DNA from 2 places in the Roseibium sp. JB4-4 genome. Region 1 is predicted to be linked to the other one. Evidence: riboswitches for the same ligand, from Rfam matches in the RefSeq annotation. Region 1 holds a riboswitch; the other holds the start of a gene.
What was found. A riboswitch is a leader RNA that binds a small molecule or an ion and turns the genes downstream of it on or off. The one in region 1 is predicted to bind S-adenosylmethionine.
Positions count from the first base shown of each region.

Region 2: linked by a shared signal. The riboswitch ahead of ACZ1HV_RS09830 (hypothetical protein) and the one ahead of ACZ1HV_RS08440 (O-succinylhomoserine sulfhydrylase) in region 1 are both predicted to bind S-adenosylmethionine.

Region 1 is NZ_CM146333.1:1,836,058-1,846,844, forward strand. Features, by position in the region: partial or broken gene ACZ1HV_RS08410 (lysine--tRNA ligase) at 1-966, opposite strand, end outside; gene ACZ1HV_RS08415 (tellurite resistance TerB family protein) at 1,224-1,595, shown strand; gene ACZ1HV_RS08420 (alpha/beta hydrolase family protein) at 1,614-2,690, shown strand; gene apaG (Co2+/Mg2+ efflux protein ApaG) at 2,732-3,133, opposite strand; gene ACZ1HV_RS08430 (CDP-alcohol phosphatidyltransferase family protein) at 3,282-3,890, shown strand; partial or broken gene ACZ1HV_RS08435 (Stf0 family sulfotransferase) at 3,887-4,689, opposite strand; gene ACZ1HV_RS08440 (O-succinylhomoserine sulfhydrylase) at 4,902-6,101, opposite strand; SAM riboswitch at 6,146-6,225, opposite strand; gene ACZ1HV_RS08445 (2'-deoxycytidine 5'-triphosphate deaminase) at 6,353-7,489, shown strand; gene ACZ1HV_RS08450 (IMPACT family protein) at 7,496-8,044, shown strand; gene ACZ1HV_RS08455 (ion transporter) at 8,041-8,841, opposite strand; tRNA gene ACZ1HV_RS08460 (tRNA-Gly) at 8,999-9,072, shown strand; gene ACZ1HV_RS08465 (DUF1127 domain-containing protein) at 9,061-9,339, opposite strand; gene ACZ1HV_RS08470 (Lrp/AsnC family transcriptional regulator) at 9,494-9,946, shown strand; gene ACZ1HV_RS08475 (MurR/RpiR family transcriptional regulator) at 10,082-10,787, opposite strand, start outside.
Region 2 is NZ_CM146333.1:2,127,835-2,138,621, reverse strand. Features, by position in the region: gene ACZ1HV_RS09850 (RrF2 family transcriptional regulator) at 1-104, opposite strand, end outside; gene ACZ1HV_RS09845 (group III truncated hemoglobin) at 201-698, shown strand; gene ACZ1HV_RS09840 (hypothetical protein) at 692-913, shown strand; gene ACZ1HV_RS09835 (acyl-CoA thioesterase) at 1,155-1,499, shown strand; gene ACZ1HV_RS09830 (hypothetical protein) at 1,506-1,802, opposite strand; SAM-I-IV-variant riboswitch at 1,844-1,968, opposite strand; gene ACZ1HV_RS09825 (ABC transporter ATP-binding protein) at 2,070-2,783, opposite strand; gene ACZ1HV_RS09820 (ABC transporter permease) at 2,731-4,017, opposite strand; gene ACZ1HV_RS09815 (efflux RND transporter periplasmic adaptor subunit) at 4,014-5,027, opposite strand; gene ACZ1HV_RS09810 (SlyX family protein) at 5,110-5,322, opposite strand; gene ACZ1HV_RS09805 (glutathione S-transferase N-terminal domain-containing protein) at 5,518-6,222, shown strand; gene ACZ1HV_RS09800 (hypothetical protein) at 6,256-8,046, opposite strand; gene ACZ1HV_RS09795 (VOC family protein) at 8,170-8,808, shown strand; gene ACZ1HV_RS09790 (SRPBCC family protein) at 8,969-9,478, shown strand; gene ACZ1HV_RS09785 (YciI family protein) at 9,509-9,862, shown strand; gene ACZ1HV_RS09780 (RNA polymerase sigma factor) at 9,802-10,787, shown strand, end outside.

The DNA of each region.
Region 1 (10,787 bases):
CGCTGCATAAGTCAGCCATTCGTCAATGGACAGACCATTGCCCTTGGACTTGGAGATTTTTTCTCCCTTTTCGTCCAGGAACAGCTCATAGACATAGTGTTCCGGAGCCTTTCCGCCCAGAATGTTGCAAATCTTGTCGTAGATCGGCGCATTGGTCATGTGGTCCTTGCCGAACATTTCAAAATCGACATCGAGCGCAGCCCAGCGCATACCAAAGTCCGGCTTCCACTGAAGTTTCACCTGTCCCCCGGTCACCGGCAAGGTGATGTCGTCACCGGTTTCATCCTGGAACGTAATGGTGCCGTCTTTTGCATTCACCTCTTTCATCGGCACATAAAGCACGCGCCCTGAACTTGGCGAGATCGGCAGGAACGGCGAATAGGTTGCCTGTCGCTCTTCCCCCAGCGTCGGCAACATCACGTCCATGATCTTCTGATATTTTTCAGTTGCCAGGATCAAGACTTCGTCGAACTTTCCGGACTTGTAATACTCCGTCGCGCTCGCGAATTCGTAGTCGAAACCGAATGTATCGAGGAACCGGCGCAACATCGCGTTGTTATGAGCAGCGAAGCTGTCGAAGTCCCCGCCGAACGGATTGGGAACGGTGCTCAGCGGCATTTGCAGATACGGCTCAAGTGCCGCCCGATCCGGAACATTTTCCGGGATCTTGCGCATGCCGTCCATATCATCGGAGAAGCAAAGAAGACGCGTCGGTATCCTGTCTTCGGTGAGCAAACGGAAAGCTGTGCGCACCATGGTTGTGCGCAACACTTCGCCGAAGGTTCCTATATGAGGCAGACCGGACGGACCGTAACCGGTTTCAAACAGAACCGGCTTTTCCGGATCCCGCTTCTCGATACGTTTGACCAGTTTTCGCGCTTCTTCGAACGGCCAGGCTTTCGATTTCCGGGCCGCCTCGACAAAGTCTTGCGAAAGGTCAAGCGGAGGCAGGGATTGGTCGGTCATTTTTTGAATTCGTTCTGTTTGTTTGGATGAATTGCGCAGCATAACGGAATGCTTTTTGAGACTTCAGGCCAAATGCTGCGGCGCGACACTAGATCAAGCAGCATTCATGTGCAATCACATGTCGCAAGTCCATGACTTGAAGCTTTCACGCCAAGCCTATACACCGGGCCTTCGAATTGAAAATAACCGGCGCCACTGGAGAATGCATAGTGACTAAGAATGAGCCGATCAGCGTACAGGAAGCCCTCATCTATGTGATGGTCATCGTTTCGGCGTCGGACAACGAAATGACCGATATGGAACTGGCGACGATTGGCGATGTGGTCAAGATGCTCCCGGTTTTCCAAGGGTACGACAGCGCGCGGATCATCCCGGCTGCGCAGCGCTGCGGCGACATTCTGCAGGAAGACGATGGTCTCAAACTGGTGCTGGAACTGGTCGGCGACGTGCTTCCGGCCAAGCTTTACGATACGGCGTACGCACTTGCTGTCGAAGTTGCAGCGGCCGATCTTCACGTTGAACAGGAAGAGCTGCGCATTCTCCAGCTGCTTCGTGACCGCTTCAGTCTCGACAAGCTAACCGTGGCAGCGATCGAACGCGGAGCAATTGCGCGCCATCGCTCGGTCTAAGCAGGGCGGACAGGTGCGTTGAAGAAGCCGAGGCCAAGGCGCAACTGGATCTTCCCGACTATCTTTGCCGGTCTTGCGGCGATCATTTTAGCTGCACTCTTGGTCTTTCTTTCCGGCCTTGAAGACTTTGAGCTTTCAAAGTTTGAAACACGCGAGCTCAGTTTTCAGGACGAACGGCACCAGATTTCCGGGTCGTTGATCTTGCCGGTTGAACACCCGACTTCGCTTGTACTGCTGATCCACGGCGACGGACCGGCAGACAGGTTTGCCAATGGCGGTTATCTGCCGCTCATCAACGCACTCCTTGATGGTGGTATCGCAGTCTTTTGCTGGGACAAACCAGGGATAGGTAAAAGCGAGGGCGACTGGCTGCAGTATTCGCTCGCCGAGCGCGCGCGCCTTGCGGAGGCGGCACTGATTGCTTTGGCGGCGGAAGAGGACCTCTCAGAGGTTCGCAAGGGCGTTCTTGGCCTCTCTCAGGGCGGCTGGGTGGTTGCGGACCTCGCCGCAGGCAAAACCAGCGCAGATTTCGCAATCATCATTGGCGGTGCCGTCAACTGGCTTCGGCAAGGCCAATATTATCAGCGTCGCCGTCTTGAAAACGACGGTGCCACCCAGGGCGAGATAGAAACCGCGCTGTCGAAGAGTGCCGCCGCCAATAACCAAATGGCTGACAAAGACTTCGACTATCAGGACTACCTTGAAATTGCCGGGCCAGATCCAATGAGCTCAAGCCGCTTCCAGTTCGTTCGGAAAAATATGTTGGCAGACTCATCCGGTCATCTGACCAAGATCACAATTCCGGTACTGACTTTGCACGGTGGCGAAGATCTGAATGTGGACCCTGACTACAATTCCAGCCGCTATCGGTTTCTCTTGAAATCCGGGCACGCTGCAAATCGAAGCAGCGTAATCAAAGGTGGTACGCATAGTCTTTTGCGCGCGGAACTGTTCAACTACCAGCTTGAAAGCCAGATGCCATGGTGGTCTCAGGCAGCATTTCTCGCGTTGGGACGATACGCCTATGCGCCCGAAGCGCTGGATTTGCTGACGACATGGACGAGGCAGCACGCGCCCTCACGAACCGGAAACTGACAGTTCGGTTGAATTGGGGTTTCAAGCGCCGAAAGGCCGCGTCAGTTCAAGCTCCGAATGCTGTCGGGAAGATCCAATGAAAACGCAGGTATCGTCACGTTGAAGAGCGTTCCGTCAGGCCGTTCCATCTCATAGGCACCAGCCATGATACCGCTGTCTGTCGCCAGCGGGCAGTGTGAAGAATACTCGTAGGTTTCCCCGGGTTCGATAACCGGCTGTTCTCCGACGACCCCTGGACCATTCACTTCTTCCTGACGCCCAAGACCGTCAGTGATCTGCCAGTAGCGGGATTTCAGTTGAACCGGTTCGCTGCCGCCATTGTGGATCTCGACCATATAGGCCCAGATGAATTCACTTTCTTCCGGGCGCGATTCATCGTCCAGATAAAAAGGTTCGACGGAGACTTCGATTCCTTCGGTTGTGGCGCTGTAACTGCCCGACACGTTTAATCCTTTTGCTTCCGGGTTAGGACCCGTTCATTCAAAACGGGCTTATAAGGCGTATGACGTAAGCGTGAAAGGGACTGACTTGTGATTTCCGAGTGGATTTTGCATGTAGACCGCTGAATTTTTCAATTATGTGACCATCAACATGTTCGATGCCCGAATTCGTCCTCTGATCGATCCGCCCCTGAACCGAATGGGTCAGGCGTTGGCGGCTGCCGGCATCAGTGCAAACGCGGTGACCCTCTTCGGCTTCGCCTTGGGTCTTGTCGCAGCCGTGGCAATTGCTTGCGGCGCAACGCTTGCCGGTTTCTTTCTGATTGGACTGAACAGGCTGGCTGATGGCCTTGATGGCGCGATTGCACGCGCATCCGGCAAGACCGATCTTGGCGGATACCTCGATATCACGCTCGATTTTTTCTTCTATGGCGCTATTCCGCTCGCCTTCGCTGTGCTGGATCCTGCCAACAACGCCCTCCCTGCGGCAGCCCTTCTCTGCAGCTTCTACGCCAACGGCTCAGCCTTTCTGGCATTCGCCATCATGGCGGAACGCAAACAGCTGACGACGGACGCGCGCGGTTCCAAGTCTCTCTATTATCTCGGCGGCCTGGCTGAAGGGGCAGAAACCATAGCCCTGTTCCTGTTGATGGCTCTTCTTCCCGCCTGGTTCCCCGTTTTGGCCTGGGGATTTGCTTTTGTGTGTTTCGTCTCAGCCGCTGCCCGTGTCCTGATTGGCGTCGCCGCCTTGAGAGACTAGGGTTTCATTTCATTTGGCTTTTTACCTTTGAGACCTTCGTCCAGGAGATATCGTGTCTTCCACTCCTCGCTCACCTTGTCCGCAAGTTTGGCAACAGGCAGCGGAATCCCCTTTGCAACCGCGCCATCAAAACCGAGATGCGAAATGAGATCGACAAGGACAGTCTCCGGATCATTGGCCAATCCGTCATAGGTTATCCGGTAGGGATCCAGCCCTTCCCGGGAAAACCAATTGCTCCACTCGTCTTCATATAGTGTGACTTCCTCAACCGTCTGGCGGATCAGCTCCCTGTCGTAGTCCGGTTCTTTCGGTTCGGATGTTCTTTCCAGCTCTGTTCCATCGGGAGCTTTGTGCCAAAGGCCGGTTTGCGTGGCCTTGATCAATGAGATCGCCTGGGAAAGCTTGTCCTGCCGCGTCAAATGGATGATGCATGTTTTTCCAAATTCCGCTTCGAAGCGCGCCAGATCGCTCGAAGCGTCCGGGTGCGTAAATTCGAGCCGGTCAAAGAAAAAGCTTGCGCTTTTCCGCTGCAATCGCAGGCCGAAAAGACTGCTTCCTCCCATACCCTTGGAACGGGAGGCGGAAAAGACTGCCTTGAGAGCCGAAACTTCTTTTTGTAGTCACGGGACTGAAGGTTCAGGGATTTCTGCCAAGCCGCAAGTGTCGGCACGTGGAAATAGGATTCCGGCTTTCCGGCGACGCCTGTTGCCGCCAGCAATTTACACAACAAGGTGCTGCCGCTGCGGGGTGAGGTACAAATGATATAGGCCTGGTAACCGAATTTGGACTGAACCGTCATCTGAGCCACTTCCTGCCCTCAGGTATTCGATGGGCGTTCTTCGGCCCATCCAAGGGTTTCCTTGGCACAACTGGCGCGCCAGTTCACGCTGTTTTGCTCCTTTCGCAATGGTTCGGGCTTACTGTGTTGCCTCTTCACAACGGCCCTGGACAGCATCTCAAATGAAAAGCCCGGCACTTGGCCGGGCTCGTACGTCTAATTTCACGCGCTCATCAAACTGCATTGAGCGCTTTTTCAACGTCTTCCAGAAGGTCCAGCGGATCTTCCAGACCTATTGATAGCCGCAAGATGCCGTCGGAAATATCCAGCTCCGCGCGTGCTTCTTCACCAATCGACTGATGGGTCGTGGTGGCCGGATGGGTGATCAGGCTCTTGGCGTCTCCAAGATTGTTGGAGATCTTGATCGTCTCCAGCGCGTTGGTGAAACGGAAGGCTGCTTCCTTACCACCCTTGACTTCAAAGGCAACCATTGTCGATCCGGCTGTCATCTGACGCTGAACGACATCAGCTTGCGGGTGGTCGGCGCGCCCAGGATAAATCAACCGGCTGATCTTGGACTGGTCCGCCAGAAAATCGGCTACCTTTCCGGCACTCTCGGTCTGGCGTGCCACGCGTAGCGGCAACGTTTCCAGTCCTTTGAGGAGAACCCAGGCACTGAAAGGGCTCATGTGTGGCCCAGTATGCTTGATAAAGGGCATTACCTCGTCAGTGATCCACTCCTCATCTGAAAGAACGACCCCGCCCAGACAACGGCCCTGACCGTCAATGTGTTTGGTTGCCGAATAAACGACAACGTCGGCACCAAGCTTAAGAGGCGACTGATAGAGTGGTGTTGCAAAGACATTGTCGACAATCAGCCGCGCACCGGCTTCCCTGGCGATGTCGGCGACTGCAGCAATGTCGATCACCTCGAGCGTCGGATTGGTCGGGCTTTCCAGAAACAGTGCCTTGGTGTTCGGACGAACTGCTGCTTTCCACTGATCGATGTCGGTGCCGTCAACCAGCGTGCTTTCTACCCCGAACCGCGGCAAGAGTGTCTCGCAAATGTATCGGCATGATCCGAACAGGGCTTTGGCTGCAATCACATGATCGCCCGCCTTGACCGACGCCATCAGCGCCAGATTGACAGCTGCCATGCCGCTTGCAGTCCCGCGCGCAGCCTCTGCGCCTTCCAACCCCTTGATCCGGTCCTCGAACATGCTGACAGTAGGGTTGGCATAACGGGAATAGACATAGCCTGGATCTTCGCCGTTGAAGCGCGCTTCAGCCGCTTCGGCACCGCTATAGGTGAACCCTTGTGTGAGGTATATGGTCTCTGAGGTTTCACCAAAAGGTGACCGCATCGTACCGCCATGCACCAGTGCGGTTGCAGGACGCCAGTTCTTGTTTCCGGTCTTGGTGGTCTCAGTCATGTCTTCCATTGCTCCAAACGCAAAAAACCCCAGCCTCAAGACCGGGGTTTGCACCTCCGGCCTATTTAGCAACTTGTTTAACGTGGCTGCAAGCCGGCCGGCCCAAATCACCACGAAGAGCCTGTTTGTTAAGTGAAAACGTTTCGAAGGTCAATCTCCTTCGGCGAAAAGCCTGCCATCGGCACAAAGCCTGTTGGCGCGGGCCGCCCTATCCGCTAAGGACGATAGGCAAGGAATTTGCGGGAAATCATATGAACGTCACGGCGGGTCAGGTCTTGAACGGTAGCGCAGCACTTTCAGCCAGCGGCATTTTGCCCGAACGCATCATTCAGGAGATGTTCGCAGCCGGCGAAATATCGGCTGCCGAACCTCCAGTCACCGGTCAGATCCAGCCTGCAAGCCTCGATCTGAGGCTTGGACGCGAAGCCTACAGGGTTCGTGCGAGCTTTCTGCCCGGCCCGGAGATCAGGGTTGCCGAGAGGCTGGAGCAGCTGAAGCTTCATACAATCGACCTTTCGGAAAGCGCTGTTCTTGAAACCGGATGTGTCTATATCGTTCCCCTGCAGGAAAGCCTTGCCCTTGCAGCGGACATTTCGGCGACCGCCAATCCGAAAAGCTCCACGGGCCGACTGGATGTCTTCACCCGTGTTATCACCGACAACGGCCTTGCCTTCGACACTATCCCTGCCGGATACGAAGGCCCGCTCTACGCCGAAATTTCACCCCTCACCTTCCCGATCCTGGTCCGCTCGGGCTCGAGGTTGAGCCAGATCCGTTTCCGGCGTGGCCAGTCCCTGATTGCTGACGACATTCTGGAAGAGGTGCACAAATCCCATACGCTTATGAGCGGTGGCAATGAGCGTATCGGCAATGGCGTTCAACTTTCAATCGATCTTGAAGGCAATGGTCCCGACAGCCTGATCGGATACCGTGCCAAGCATCACTCCGGCCTGATTGACGTCGATGTTGTCGGCGCGCAGGACCCGCTCGATTTTTGGGAACCGATCCACCGCCGCCAACGCGGTGAGCTGATCCTCGACCCCAATGCGTTTTATATCCTGGTCAGCCAGGAAGCCGTGCACGTACCACCTGACTTCGCTGCGGAAATGGTGCCGTTCGACCCGCTGGTTGGCGAATTCCGCGTCCACTATGCCGGTTTTTTCGACCCCGGTTTCGGTCATTCCGGAGCCGGCGGCGTCGGCTCGCGCGCTGTTCTGGAAGTCCGGTCGCACGACGTGCCCTTCATTGTGGAACATGGCCAGACCATTGGCCGCCTTGTCTATGAACACATGGCAGAACGCCCGGCAACGCTTTATGGCGAAGGGATCGGCTCCAATTATCAGGGCCAGGCGCTCAAACTTTCCAAACATTTCAGGTCGCCTGCATAGACCGGCATGGCATTCAAGACCGTCACGCGGGAGTTCGAAGGTTTTCTGGAGGACCGGAAGTCCCGGTTTCTTGCTCATCTGGTTCCATTTGAAGTGTTTGACCAGCGGCTGGACGACCTTCGCAAGGAACATCGCAAGGCCAATCATGTGGTCACGGCTCACAGACGGCTTCTTGAAGGTGACCAGATAGAGGAAAGCGGCAAGGACGATGGCGAACCGGCCGGCACGTCCGGCATGCCGACCTTGCGCGTTCTGCAAGGGGCGGAGCTCATCAATTGCGCGGTGCTGATTGTGCGTTATTTCGGTGGCACCAAACTAGGCGGCGGTGGCCTCGCGCGGGCCTATTCCGGCGCAGCTCAGGACGCCATCAACAACGCCGATCTCGTGCCTTTCAGAAAAATGGCGCAAAGGGAGTTCAGTGCGGACTTCGCCCACAGCTCAGACCTGGAGCGACGGGTTGAGGTGCTTGGCCTCAGCGTTGTCGCGCGCGATTACACGGAAAACGGTGTACGTCTTCTCGTTGAAGGTCCCCAGGAGACGCTCGAGGACCTCTAGGATCTGGTCTTGTCGACCTCGGCTCTGAGCGCCTTCAGTTCGGTTCTAAGGGCTTTCACTTCTTCCAGGATCAAGCCCGTATCGTCATGGATCGCCTGCCGGTTTGCATCGGCTTCGGCATCATGTTCTTCCTGCATGGCCGACACGATGATACCGATGAAGAGGTTGAGCACCGTGAATGCCGTGCACAGAATAAAGGGCACGAAGAACAGCCAGGAATAGGGATAAGCTTCCATCACCGGACGGACGATGCCCATGGACCAGCTTTCCAGCGTCATGATCTGGAAGAGCGTATAAAGCGAGGCTCCAAGATCGCCGAACCATTCGGGGAAAGATTCTCCGAAGAGCTTGGTCGCCATGACGGCAAAAACATAGAAAACCAACGCCATAAGGACGACAATCGAGCCCATGCCTGGAAGGGCTGCAATCAGGCCGCCGATCACGCGTCTGAGCGAAGGAACGACCGAAATCAGGCGCAGGACACGCAAGATGCGCAACGAACGCAGCACCGAGAGATTTCCACTGGCCGGCACAAGCGAAATCGCCACGATGACAAAGTCAAAAATGCTCCAGGGATCCTTGAAGAATTTCAGGCCATGCGCGTAGAGGCGCAAGATCAGCTCGACGACGAAAATCCCGAGGATCACCTTGTCGACAAACACCAGCGTTCCGCCAACCTGGTCCATCACCGTCTTGCTGGTTTCCAACCCCAGCGTGATGGCGTTCAGGACGATAATCCCGATAATACAGAATTCCCAATTGCGCGAAGTGACGAGCGCCTTGACCTTGTTTCGCATATATCCGACCTGGAGTGTGCCATCATCATTGGCGCAGTTTGCGCCCGCGCGAACATGGCGATTTCTTTGCCGCAGTGCAAGATCAACAGCTCGTCGAAATCCAACTTCTTGAGTTGACAGACCCGTCCACTCGGCGCAGAAAGCTCCCGGAGCCATCGCGGGTGTAGCTCAATGGTAGAGCAGAAGCTTCCCAAGCTTAAGACGAGGGTTCGATTCCCTTCACCCGCTCCAGCAATTCAGCCGCCTTAAAATCCTCTGCGTCTCGGTCTCGCTGTAATCGGTTGGAACAGTGGTCAGTTCGCTCCTCAGCATTCTTGAGGCATCTGTCCGGCTTAGGCCGAGGTCGCGCAGCAAGTGATCCGGCATCTGCGCCAGGCTTTGCGCGTCCTTCCGGCGCTTCGATTGGCGCTGAAGATTTCGAACAACAATCTGCAACAGTTCCGGGAAAGACGCCCAGGTGAATTGGAGTGGGCTCTGACTTGTTGTTTGATCGCTCATCTCGAGTGCTCCTTTGTCTTGACTGTATTGAAGACTAGGGAGCATCGCTGCACTCGGTGCGCAAACATCTCACTTAACCAAGAATTTTTCGCAAAAAATAGAAGATTGTGATAATTTCTCGCACCTGATTTCTTTTTTTGAAGAGGTAACTCTCATGGACCCACTAGATGACTTCGACCACCGCCTGCTGCGTCTGTTGAGCCTCGATGCACGCCAGACCGGCAAGGAACTTTCCGAAAAGGTCGGTCTGTCGCCTGCAGCGTGTCTGCGACGGGTTCAGCGGCTCCGGGAGATCGGCGCGATCCGTAAGGAAATTGCCATCCTGGCGCCCGAGGTAACCGGCACTACCGTCACCCTGCTCGCCATGCTGGAAATGGTGCGTGGCCAGCCGGAAAGAAATGCCAGAGCCCGTGAGACGCTGTTGAAATTGCCGGAAGTGAAAAAGCTCTACCATGTCACCGGCAAGGCCGACCTGGTGCTGACCATTGAATGCGCCTCCATGGAAGCTTATGCCGCCTTCACCGAAAGGCACTTTTATGCGGAGGAAATAAAGGGCTTCGACACGATCGTTGTGCTGAGATCTTATGATCCGGAGGTGGAGGACTGACACCGCGCTTGACAAAGCCGGCAAGTGCGCTGTGTCCTTGAGTAGTGTCTTTCGCACATCACGGGCTTCATATTCCGGGAGTTATGCGCCAGGGATCTGAAACCGGTCCGATAAAAGGCCTTGTCGCCACCTCGTCTAGTCGCCCAATGGCTGAGGAGCGGTGCGCCCGTGATATGCTGTCAGGGACGCGCGGATCCGGCGCAGGTTCTCCGTTGTTTCCTCGCTTGTGTCGTAAGCGACCGACATGGCGATCGCGTCCAAAACGGCGAGGAATGCATAGCGGCTTGCAGTCGGCTTGAAGATATGCGGGTCTTCCGGCAGATCAACGACGATCGGGATGGAAACGACGCTTGCAAGCCGGCTGCCGGGCTTTGAAATGCAGATTGTCTTTGCACCATAGGCTTCTGCAACCTTTGCGGCGGCGACAATCGCATCGGTTTCGCCACTTGCCGAAAACAGGAGCAGCGTATCACCGCGCCCCAGCGTCGCGGCCCTCATTTGCAGGATGTAACTGTCATTGACGGCCATTGACGTGATGCCCAGCCTGAAAAAGCGGTTGGCCCCCTCCTGCGCAAGCACGGATGACCCTCCGCCCATACCAGCGACAAGCAGCTGCTTGCTGCCTACGATCGCTGTCTTGGCTTGCTCCAGCTGCGCCGGATCGAGCTGCTGGCGCATAGCGTTGGTCGTCGCGTAGATTGCTGCCAGAACGTGGTCGATCGAATTCTCCATGCTGGCAGGCTCTTCACCCACGTCCGGTCGAATATACTGAAGGCTTACCGCCAGATTCTGCGCCAGACGCAGCTTGAATTCCTTGAAACCATCGCACCCCAGCGACCTG
Region 2 (10,787 bases), 290 kb from region 1:
AGCCCGAGCTGGTTGGCAAGCTTCTCGACCGTCTGTGGATGGTCGGACTGTCCGGTGGCCATGAGAATTCGTAAGGCAAAATCACTGGCCTGACTGAGGCGCATAGCAGCTTCCCGTAAAACATTCATCTCAGATGTTGATTTTAGTACGAGCTTGTGTCATTTAAAAGATGCATTTTAGATGAATGTTTAGAGAAAGCGATGCAAACCGGTAAATTCTCAGGCCGCGGTTACAAACTTGGCCGACGGCCGATGATCGACAAGGGCGACCGACTGCAACGTTATGAGCATGTTGACGAGCAGTCGATCCATGTGATGGTCCAGACATTCTATGGCTGTGTGCGCGCGCATCCGCGACTTGGTGAGATTTTCAACCGCCGGCTGGATGGCAAGTGGGATGAGCATCTGCCGAAAATGGAAACGTTCTGGCAGTCGGTACTCATGAAAAACGGAGCTTACAAGGGCAAGCCGGTGCCGGCTCATCTTAAACAGAAGGAGCTGGTGAGTGCGGATTATGCCTTGTGGCTTGGCGTATTCCGTCCCGTTGTACGGGAGCTGTTCGTGCCCGACATTGCCGACGAAATCATCGCTGTTGCAGAGCGTATCGCGCAAAGTCTGTGGCTGGCGACTTTTGGGGTTGCCGGCGCAGTGCCACCTCCAGAACTCAACTCGAAGCAGGACTGGATAGGGACATGTTGATTGCAATTGTGCTCGTCGCCGAAGTGCTTGTCGTTGTCTGGTTCGCCGTTTTTTCGTTGATGTTGCTGTCGATGTATCTGGATTCGCGCGACTTACCGATGCCACGGCTCGACACGGCAGGCCGGTCCCTGATTGGCAGTGCCAAGGCAGCATTCATCACCGGAATGCTGGCACTCGCAATCCTGACGGTGATTGAGATCCCCGGCTTTGCCTGAAAAAGGAGTTTTCTTCATATGCGCAAGAACTTGCTGCAGCGCGGCCTCCCGATTGTTCTGATCTGGATCGCTGCGCCACTACCCCTCTGGATCATGGCAATCATGATGCTGGTGATTTGAGTGACTTTGATCAAGTAGGACTTGTGATCTGTGCCGCGGTGGGTAGTCTCGACCTGTCTGAAAAAGGAGGGGCTCGGCCGTGACCGAAATTAAACCGAATGGCGATCTGACATTGCGAACAATGGCGATGCCGGCAGACACCAACGCTTCAGGTGATATCTTCGGTGGCTGGGTTTTGTCGCAAATGGATTTGGCCGGCGGCATCGCTGCCGGTCAAAGGGCAGAGGGCCGCGTTGTCACGATTGCGGTCGACAAGATGAAATTCATTCGTCCCGTGCACGTGGGTGACGTTTTGTGTGTCTATACAGAAGTGATCCGGGTTGGACGCTCATCCATGGAAATCAGATTGGAAGCCTGGGCCTTGCGGCACCGGTACGGGCATCGCGAAATGGTCACCGAAGCTATCTTCACAATGGTGGCGGTCGATGATGGCGGCAAGCCGCGCCCTGTGCCCAACAATGACTGACCAAATCTAGCGATCAGACAGGTGACGGTTGACAATGTCGGCGAACAGATCTTCGTCGACAGCACATGTGCAGCCATTTGCCCAAAGCTGAAGCTGGCTCTTCAACCTGTCCAGGCGTTCGTCCGGATGCAGGGCAGCCTTGTGCCTGGGCAGTCCACCAACAATACGCAGTGATTTGATACGCGCCAGAACACAATCTTCGGCAGCTCGCTGCCAGATTGACGTTTCGGCGAGTTCGGCATGGGCGCCAAGATGATGCTCGATCAGGTCTGCCGCACGACCGGCAAAAGGCTGTTGAGACAAAAAATCCTCCATCGGTTGCCCGAGGAGGACTGGCGCATGCTGTGAAACCGCTTGATTGCCGGATAGCCTCTTTGGAGGATCTTTCCAGCCGCATCCCTGTTGCGGAAACCACCTTGCCCGGTTCGGCAGGTTGGCGAGGGCGCCAGCCCTTCTCTTGATGATGATGGGCTTATGACATGTCTTCAAACCAATGGCAAGCGGTGGACCTATGACAAATTCACTTGTGATTTCAATGTTACCGACACCGAAAAGGTTGTTGAGGTTTCGCTATTGTTTGCGGTCGTAGTCAATTTGCCCGTCGACCAGGTGAACACGCCGTTCCATGCGATTTGCCAGGTCCATATCGTGCGTGACCGCAATAATGGTTGTCTGCTGGGTCTCTACGATTTTTTGCAGGCTTTCGAAAACCTGTTCGGTGGCAACGGAATCGAGGCTCCCCGTGGGCTCGTCGGCGAGGATCAGGTCCGGCGAATTTGCGAGCGCTCTGGCGACAGCCACACGCTGGCGTTGACCTCCGGAAAGTTGCTCTGGCCGGCGGTTCAGGAAGTCCTCAAGCCCAAGCCCGGCCAGCAGACCCTCCGCGTGTTCATGCTGCTCCTTCGGCGGCAGCTTTCCAAGCCGCTGCATCGGGATCATGACATTCTCCAGCGCTGTGAATTCCGGCAAAAGAAAATGAAACTGGAATACGAAGCCAATCTTTTCCAACCGTATGTGCGCAAGCTCGCCGGAAGACAGACGGTCGGTTTCTGTACCGGAAATCCACACCTCGCCCCCTGTCGGTCTGTCGAGCAGGCCGAGCAGATAAAGCAATGAGGATTTCCCGGAACCGGAAGGTCCGGTGATTGCGACAAACTCCGAATGACCGATCCGCAAACTGACATCCTTGACCAGCGTGACAGGAACAACAGCGGGCAATATGCGGGTCAGGTCACGTGTTTCCAGCAGCGGATGTTCTATCGGTGCGGCAGCGGGAGCAGTCACGTGGCCCCCGGATAATGTCAACGGGATTGAGACGAGCGGCCTTGCGGGCAGGTATCAGGCCGGCGATTGCAGAAGAAAACAGCGCCAGAAGGCAGGCGATCACGTAGTGCAAAACCGAAAAATAGATCGGCAAGCGGGTCACCTCGACATCCGTCGTGAGTTCGAACTTGACCGTTGCGAGATAGCTGGAAAGGCCAAAACCCAGCACTGACCCGGCGATCGCGCCAAGCACGCCGATCACGAGGCCTTCAAGGACAAAAATCTGCTGGATGTCCGTTTCTGGAAATCCGAGCGATTTCAGAATCGCAATGTCCTTTGCCTTTTCATGAACGATGGTGGACACGATATTGAAAATGCCGAAGCCTGCCACAACCAGTATGGCGCCGACGACCGTGTACATGATGACATTGCGCACGAAGAAAGCCTCCATCAGTCCTTCATTCGCTTCCTCCCAGGAAACCGCCTTGTATCCGAGCTGCCGTTCGGCGCGGGAAGCCACATCATTTGCCTCGCCAATATCTGAAAGACGAATGGAGATGCTGTTGATGATGTCGGGTTTTTCCAGAAGGATCTGGACAGCTTTCAAGGGCGCATAAGCAAAGCCTTCGTCGCTGGCGGTGATGCCTGTATGAAAAAGGCCAACGATCTTGAACCTTTTTGCCACACCGTTCGCCGATGTCAGTGTGACGGTGTCCCCGACATCCGCGCCAAGTCTTTCGGCAGCTTTCCTGCCGAGCACGAGACCATTCGACGTTACCTCAAGATCCTTGAGCGAGCCCTGGCGCATGTCGTCTTCGATCTTGGAAACGTCAAGTTCGTCACGGGGCACCACACCGGTCAGAGTCAGCCCGATGTCCTGTCCGCTATAACGCAGCACGGCCTGGCCGCTCAGTCGCTGTGTCATGGAACCGTTCACCCAATCGCGTAAGGACGCCAGGGCCTCTGTCGGATTGCGAATACCGCGCAGATCCTCCTTCGGTCTCAGCCCGTGAAAAGCGACTGCGTCAAATCGTTCGCTGGCGGGCTGCAAGGCCGGAGCACGTTGTTCGTCCTGGATCTCGACATGCGGAATTGCCTCGATCAAGGTCGACATGAAGTCCCGTTGTGAACCCTCCATCAAACCTGCCATGGCAACGGAAAATCCGACCCCGAGCGCCACGCCAAGCGTTGACACAACAGTCTGTCGCATGCGGTTGCGGACATGGGTTGCCGCGATCCTGAACAAAAGAATCATGGCTCGCTCGCGGCCTCCGGCCTGACAGTCTGTCCCGCTTCCAGATCTGAATTGTAGGGAAAGACAACTCTTGCACCCGGCTCCACACCGGCCAGCACTTCAACGGCGCGTGTGCCCCTGATTCCGGTATCGACCTGAAGAAGCGAGACGGTGTTGTCTTCAGCAATCGCCTGCACGTGTGCACCATCGAAGGCGGCAAGCGGCAACAGCAAGGTGTCTGCTTCTTCATCTGTGACAATATTGATTTCAGCGGTCATGCCGATGCGCAAGGGTGTGTCGTCCGGAAGGTCCAGATAGACGCGGTAGTTCTTCAGCACCGGATCGCCCTTGGGTGTGATCCTTGAAACGGTTGCCATAAGGTCCCGTTTTGGAAATGCGTCTGCCTTGATGAGCGCTTTCTGGTCTTTGGCGACTTTCGGAATGTCTTCTTCATTCACCTCGGCAATCAGCTGCAGCGGCTGGGGTTGGCCGATCCAGAACAGAACATCACCTGGCTCCGCGACTTCACCAACTGCTCCATCCTGACGCAAGACCACGCCGTTCATGGGAGCAACGATGCTGTAATCGCGCAAACGTTCCTTTTGTGCCGCGATCATGGCATTGACGCGAATGAGTTCGCTTTGGGCCTTGTCGTAGACCTGCTGGCTGACCACCCGCCTTTCCAGGAGTTGCATTGCGCGTTCTCTGTCGGACTTGGCTAGAACCTGACGTGCTTCCAGCTCGGCCAGTGTTGCACGGGCATCGCCACTGTCCAGTTCGGCCAGCTGGTCCCCCTTGGCGACTTCCATGCCTTCGCAGCCGCATAGCGAAGTTATGCGCTCACGGATGATGCTGGTGACTTTGGCCCAACGCACGGGTTCTACAACAGCCGTTGCATAGACGACTTCAGCCGCACTGCCTCTATAGGGTGTAACGACTTCAACAGTGGGAGGGCGCGTATTCCACCAGGAGATGCCGGCAATGCCGGCAATCAGCACGAGCAGGAAGCCCAGATATTTCAAGACACGCATGAAGCACCTTCTTTGAAACTTCCGTCAGCATAGTGTTTTTGACAAAACCGGCTTTGGAATGGATCAAACGCCCAGGATGCCTTCAGTAGTGAGGCGGCTTGTCGATCTGGTGACCAGGCAGCACGTTGTCCATCAGCTCCTCGACCTGATCGGTCATGTTTGCAAGCACACGTTTCATCCGCTCTATCTGCTTGCCTTGCTCAATTACAACGGTGTTGAGTTCATCGATGGTGTTTGTCGCATGGGCGAGATCTATTTCAAGCTTTTCAATCCGCGTTTCGGTATCGTCCGCCATCAATATCTCCTTGAAAAGGTCTGACCCTGGTTCGGCTCTCCGCTTGAGCGCGCGAGCTATAAGGTGTTTGCGCGCTTGTGTCTTCCCCAATTATTCATCGGCGACAAACGATGGGTTTAAATGCGATGACGATGTCCTATATGCGCAGCGTAATCCGGCAAAGACCTTCGGAACAGAAATAAAAGAGAGCATCTAATGTCTGCATTGACCGACTACCCAATCACCAGAAAATGGCCTGCTCAACATCCTGAGCGGATCCAGCTTTATTCGCTGCCGACCCCGAACGGCATCAAGGTGTCGGCTATGCTGGAAGAAACGGGATTGGCATATGAAGCTCACAAAGTCGATTTCGCGACCAATGATCAGATGACCCCGGAATTCCTGTCGCTCAATCCGAACAACAAGATCCCTGCGATCATCGATCCCAATGGGCCGGGCGGAAAGCCTCTGGCTTTGTGGGAGTCGGGTGCCATCCTGATTTACCTTGCAGAAAAGTCGGGCAAGCTGCTTCCGGCCGATCCGGCTGCAAAATATGAGACGATCCAATGGCTGATGTGGCAGATGGGCGGGTTGGGCCCGATGACCGGCCAGCTTGGCTTCTTTCACAAGTTTGCCGGCAAGGAGTATGAGGACCGTCGCCCGTTTGAGCGGTATCGCGACGAAGTCAAACGGCTTCTCGGCGTTCTGGACCGCCAACTCGAAGGGCGGCAGTTCATCATGGGTGACGACTATACAATCGCGGATGTCACCAGCTGGCCCTGGGCACGGAATATCAACGGGTTCTATGAAGCGGCTGAAGTAACCGGATATATGGATCACAAGAACGTTGTCCGATGGGTCGAAACCTGCCTGAAACGTCCTGCAAGCGAAAAGGCGATCAATATTCCGCCGAGGAACTAGCTCGCTGTCCACTTTAAGATAGAAGGCAATCAATCACCCGGAGCATTCGTGGTTCCAGACCTGCCGGGTCTCCACCTCTTTCGGCAGACCGGGTGGTTGAGATCTTTCAATCTGGAAGTAGATGACAAAGGATTTCAGCGCAGGCATGGCCGGGTCAAAACTGGCCCAGGTCCTGCAAAGATATTGGCCGTAAGTCAGTGCGAGAAATTGAGGGCTGTCGTCGTAGGTCTGGTCTTCAAGGTTCGAAAGGAATTTGCGCCACCTGTAATTCTCAAAGACGGTTGAAACCACGGCGGGTTTTTCAAAGTCGGCCAGTCCCACGTTGCCGTAATAGACATCAACGATCGTGCCATCGGCAAGTTCGCCCTCAATGACTGGCCAGGGACTGGTCATCTCCGGAAAGGGCGCAAACATTGTCCAGTGCTGAAAAAGGCCAAGTGCCTGGCGAACCATTTTGAAAGAAGCAGGCAGCGGAGAAACGCCGCTCCATGGCAAGGTGGCTACGTTCTGCACCGTGATGAAACACAGGAAAATTGCAGCCAGCGACTGGGTCACGACGCCGAACCGGGGAGGTGAGGTCCGCCACGCAAACCAGTTGCGGGAGACTTTTGAAAGTGTTTTCCGGTTGCGGCCCACCCAGTCATAGATCCGATTGCCGGTATTTCGAAAAATGGCGCGATTGAGCAACCAGCCGACGGGAAAGAAGACCGGCGACGCTCTGACAACCAGAGCAAGGGCTTGGAACTTGTAGTGGCGTTCATTACCGTTTGTGACAACCCATGAGTTCCGTGCCTCCAGCTCTGCACCGATGTCTGGGCCGTCCTGCGCAGGACGGATTTGTGTTGCAGGCAGAAAAAGAAACACCCGCAAGAAACAGCAGGTCTTCTCGCAGAAATCGCATCCATGATCGAACCACATGTGAAGGTCGGCTTTGGTGCGTCGAGGAAGCTTCCTGGCGAAGGCATCCCACATCCAGCCCGGCAGGAAAGTCAGGTTCATGATGATCGAAATGAGCGGGAAAAAACCAATTTCAAGAAATAGAAGAAACGCCAAATGCATGGTCATGAACGCCACCATGAAAACCATTCGCAGCGTTCGGTGAAACAAAGGTGAAAAAATAAGGAACGGACCAACGAGCTCAAGCAGATAGACGTAGTAGGTCAGGCCTGTCATCAGACCTTGAAATTGCCTGAACCAGAGCGAGAAAGCGGTCACGAGATAGTCAAGCTGAAGCGCATAATGAACTGCCGTGCCGTCTTTGAACCAGATCGGATGTGTCTTTAAAAGCGCGCTGAAGAAATACATCGACATGCCTTGCAGGAGCAGGGCACCTGTGGCGATTGAGGCATATTCGTTTTTGACAAAGTATTGCGTTTTGTCCAACGCGGCATCAACGGAGTACCGGGCCCCCAAAGGCAAGAACAACGCCCAGAAGAGTAGAAGAAGGGCAAGATTGTCTTCGCCGGAGAGCACAAAGGTGTTTCTGTTCTGCACCGACAACATCAGACCCCAGGAAACGGCCGTCATGAAGCGCGTGCGCCAGCCGGCGATCAGGCAGAGAGCCGCAAGGCCTGCGATCCCAAACAAAAGTCCTTGAAACCAAGCCGCCCCATTTGCCAGATGGAGCGACCAGGTGGTGACATAAAGATGATCGATCTGAACGGATCGCGGCATAACACCCGCATCCGTATAGTGTGCGATCAGATCGCGGCTCCGCATTGCGAGATCAATCAGGATGTAAACGCCGAGAAGAATGCGGAAAAGGGCAAGTGTGCGCAGATCAATGCCGAAGATCGTACGAATTGGCGCGAGTTCGATTTTCAAAGGGGTCACCGCTGCCGAAAGTCGTCGTCACCTATAGTAAAACCGGAACAGATGATGGCAGGGTATGGTTAACAATCTTGAATTTGGGCTGTCCCTATCCCTATCCGCAGAAGGATCCGCTGCATGCTGAAGCTCGACCATCTAACCGTCATCGCTCCGACGCTGGCGGAAGGCGTCGCGCATGTCCGGGACTGTCTTGACCTGGACGTGCCATTCGGCACACGGCATGAGTATATGGGCACTCATAATCATAGGCTGCAGCTCGGAGATCGCGTCTATCTGGAAATCATCGCGGTTGATCCCGATGGACGCCAACCGCACAGGTCCCGATGGTTCGGACTGGATGATAATGAAAACGTCAGGAAGAACTGGGACGAAGGCCGCCGCCTCAGAGGTTGGGTCGCCAGCACCAAAGATATAGGCGCTGTTCTTTCACAATATGGAAGACTATTTGGAGACGAAGTTGCTCTTCCCTTCATTGAACCCGAATTTGCATTTTCAATTCCCCAAGATGGAGCCTTGCCGCATGAAGGCGCACTGCCATCCTTGATCGATCACCGCGATGATCCGACTTCAATGGCAGAGATACCCGATATGGGAGCCCGGCTTCTATCATTTTCCGTGCGGCACCCCGACCCTGGAAATCTTGAGATGCTCTATGAAATGCTGAACATCGTCTCATCGCCCACGGTACAGATTGGGAAACACGTAAAATACCGTGCAGAGATTGAAACACCTGACGGGATGAAAATACTATTTTGAATCAAAGAGATAGTTGCAAGAGTGTTGATCGGTAATTGGTCACGCGAGGCCCGAGGTATTCGTGTCCGGCAAAAAAATTGAGGAATGTCCATCGCAAGCCAGGCGGTTCGTCATGTCAGTGAAAGCAAAGGTGCTTTCAAGAAAAGACTGAGAGGACATCATGACGATTTGGACTTTTGTGGCCGGCGGTGTCGGTGCACTGACATTGATTGCTGCTGGAACTCTGCTGCTGCCAAGACAGATACATGTTGAACGCCAGGCCGTGATGGCAACTAGCCCGGCAACAGTCTTGTCCCTGGCGGCTTCCAATACCGGATATCAGAAATTCAATCCGTATCTGACCGCCGATGCCAACCTGAAAATCACCGCCTTCGGACCAGAAAGTGGTGTCGGCTCGGGTTTCCGGTTCAATGGCAAGGACGGAAAGGGCACTCAGACCGTAGCTGCCGTGACCCAAGATGCCGTGCGGTACGACATAGATCTTGGCGCGATGGGCAAACCGGTCCAGGAGATCTCGGCTGTGGGAGCACCCGGCGGAACGCTCGTCACGTGGCGCATGGATATGGACCTTGGCTACAATCCGGTCTTCCGGGTCTTTGGGCTCTTTATGGACGGCATGGTCGGCAAGACCTTTGAACAGGGTCTCGACAACCTGGCATCCGCTGCGTGATCATCAGCTTGAAAATTTGAGGAAACAAAAATGCGTTACACATTCTTGCTTTATACGGACCCGGTCGACCTTGCACATATGACTGCTGAAGACTGGGAAGCTGAAAAGGAAGTTTATGGGGCCTATATCGGCGCATTGCAGGAAGCTGGTGTCTTTGTTGATACCGATTGGCTGCAGCCGGTGCAGACTGCGACGACCCTATCGCTGAAGGCGGGAGCGAAGGAAATTCAGGATGGTCCCTTTGCTGACACCAAGGAAACACTTGGTGGATATTTCGTCGTAGATGTTCCGGATCTGGATGCGGCAATGGTTTGGGCCGAAAAATGTCCGGCTGCCAAAACCGGCAAGGTGGAAATCCGGGCATCCGCGATGGGCGGCAATTGAGCAATGCGGCCTGCGCAGCCGAAATGGCGGCGCGGGCTTCTTATGGCCGTCTGCTCGCCTTTCTGTCAGTGCGCACGAGTGATATTGCGCAGGCAGAAGACGCTTTGGCGGATGCATTTGCCAAAGCGCTTGATCATTGGCCTGAAAACGGAGTGCCCCGCAATCCGGACGCGTGGCTTTTGACGGTCGCGCGCAACCGCTTGACGGACGTGCAAAGGCGCCAGACACGATTTCCAACCGAACACGAGCTGCCCGACATGCCCGAAGAAGAAAGTTCAGGTCGTGAATTTCCGGATCAGCGCCTGGCTCTCATGATGGTCTGTGCGCATCCCGCCATCGCTGCAGACCTGCATACACCCTTGATGCTTCAAACCGTCCTTGGACTTGATGCCAAGCATATTGCGCGCCTCTATCTGATGTCCCCAGCCGCACTTTCAAAGCGGCTTGTTCGTGCCAAGACAAAAATCCGGGACGCAGGCATTCCGTTCAAAATCCCGGATCGGGAGGTTTTGCCTGAGCGGAGCACTTCTGTTCTTGAAGCGATTTACGGTCTGCATGCTCATGATTGGCTCGATCCGGCAGACACCCTCGGTGAGGAAGCACTCTACCTTTCGGATCTGTTGTGCAAGTTGCTGCCGGACAGCGCAGAAGTTCTTGGCCTTTCCGCGCTGATCGCCTTCAGTCATGCCCGGGTAAATGCGCGCATTGTCGAAGGCATTTTGGTGCCGACGGATGAACAGAACACCTACCTTTGGAATGACGGGTTGATCAACTATGGCAAGCGGCAGTTGTCGCGCGCTTATCGTCTGGATGAGGTTGGCCGGTTTCAGATTGAGGCTGCAATCGAAGCCGTTCACATTGAAAGAAAACAAAGCGGTGAAACGGACTGGGAAGCGCTCAACAAGCTCTATCATGCCTATCTGAC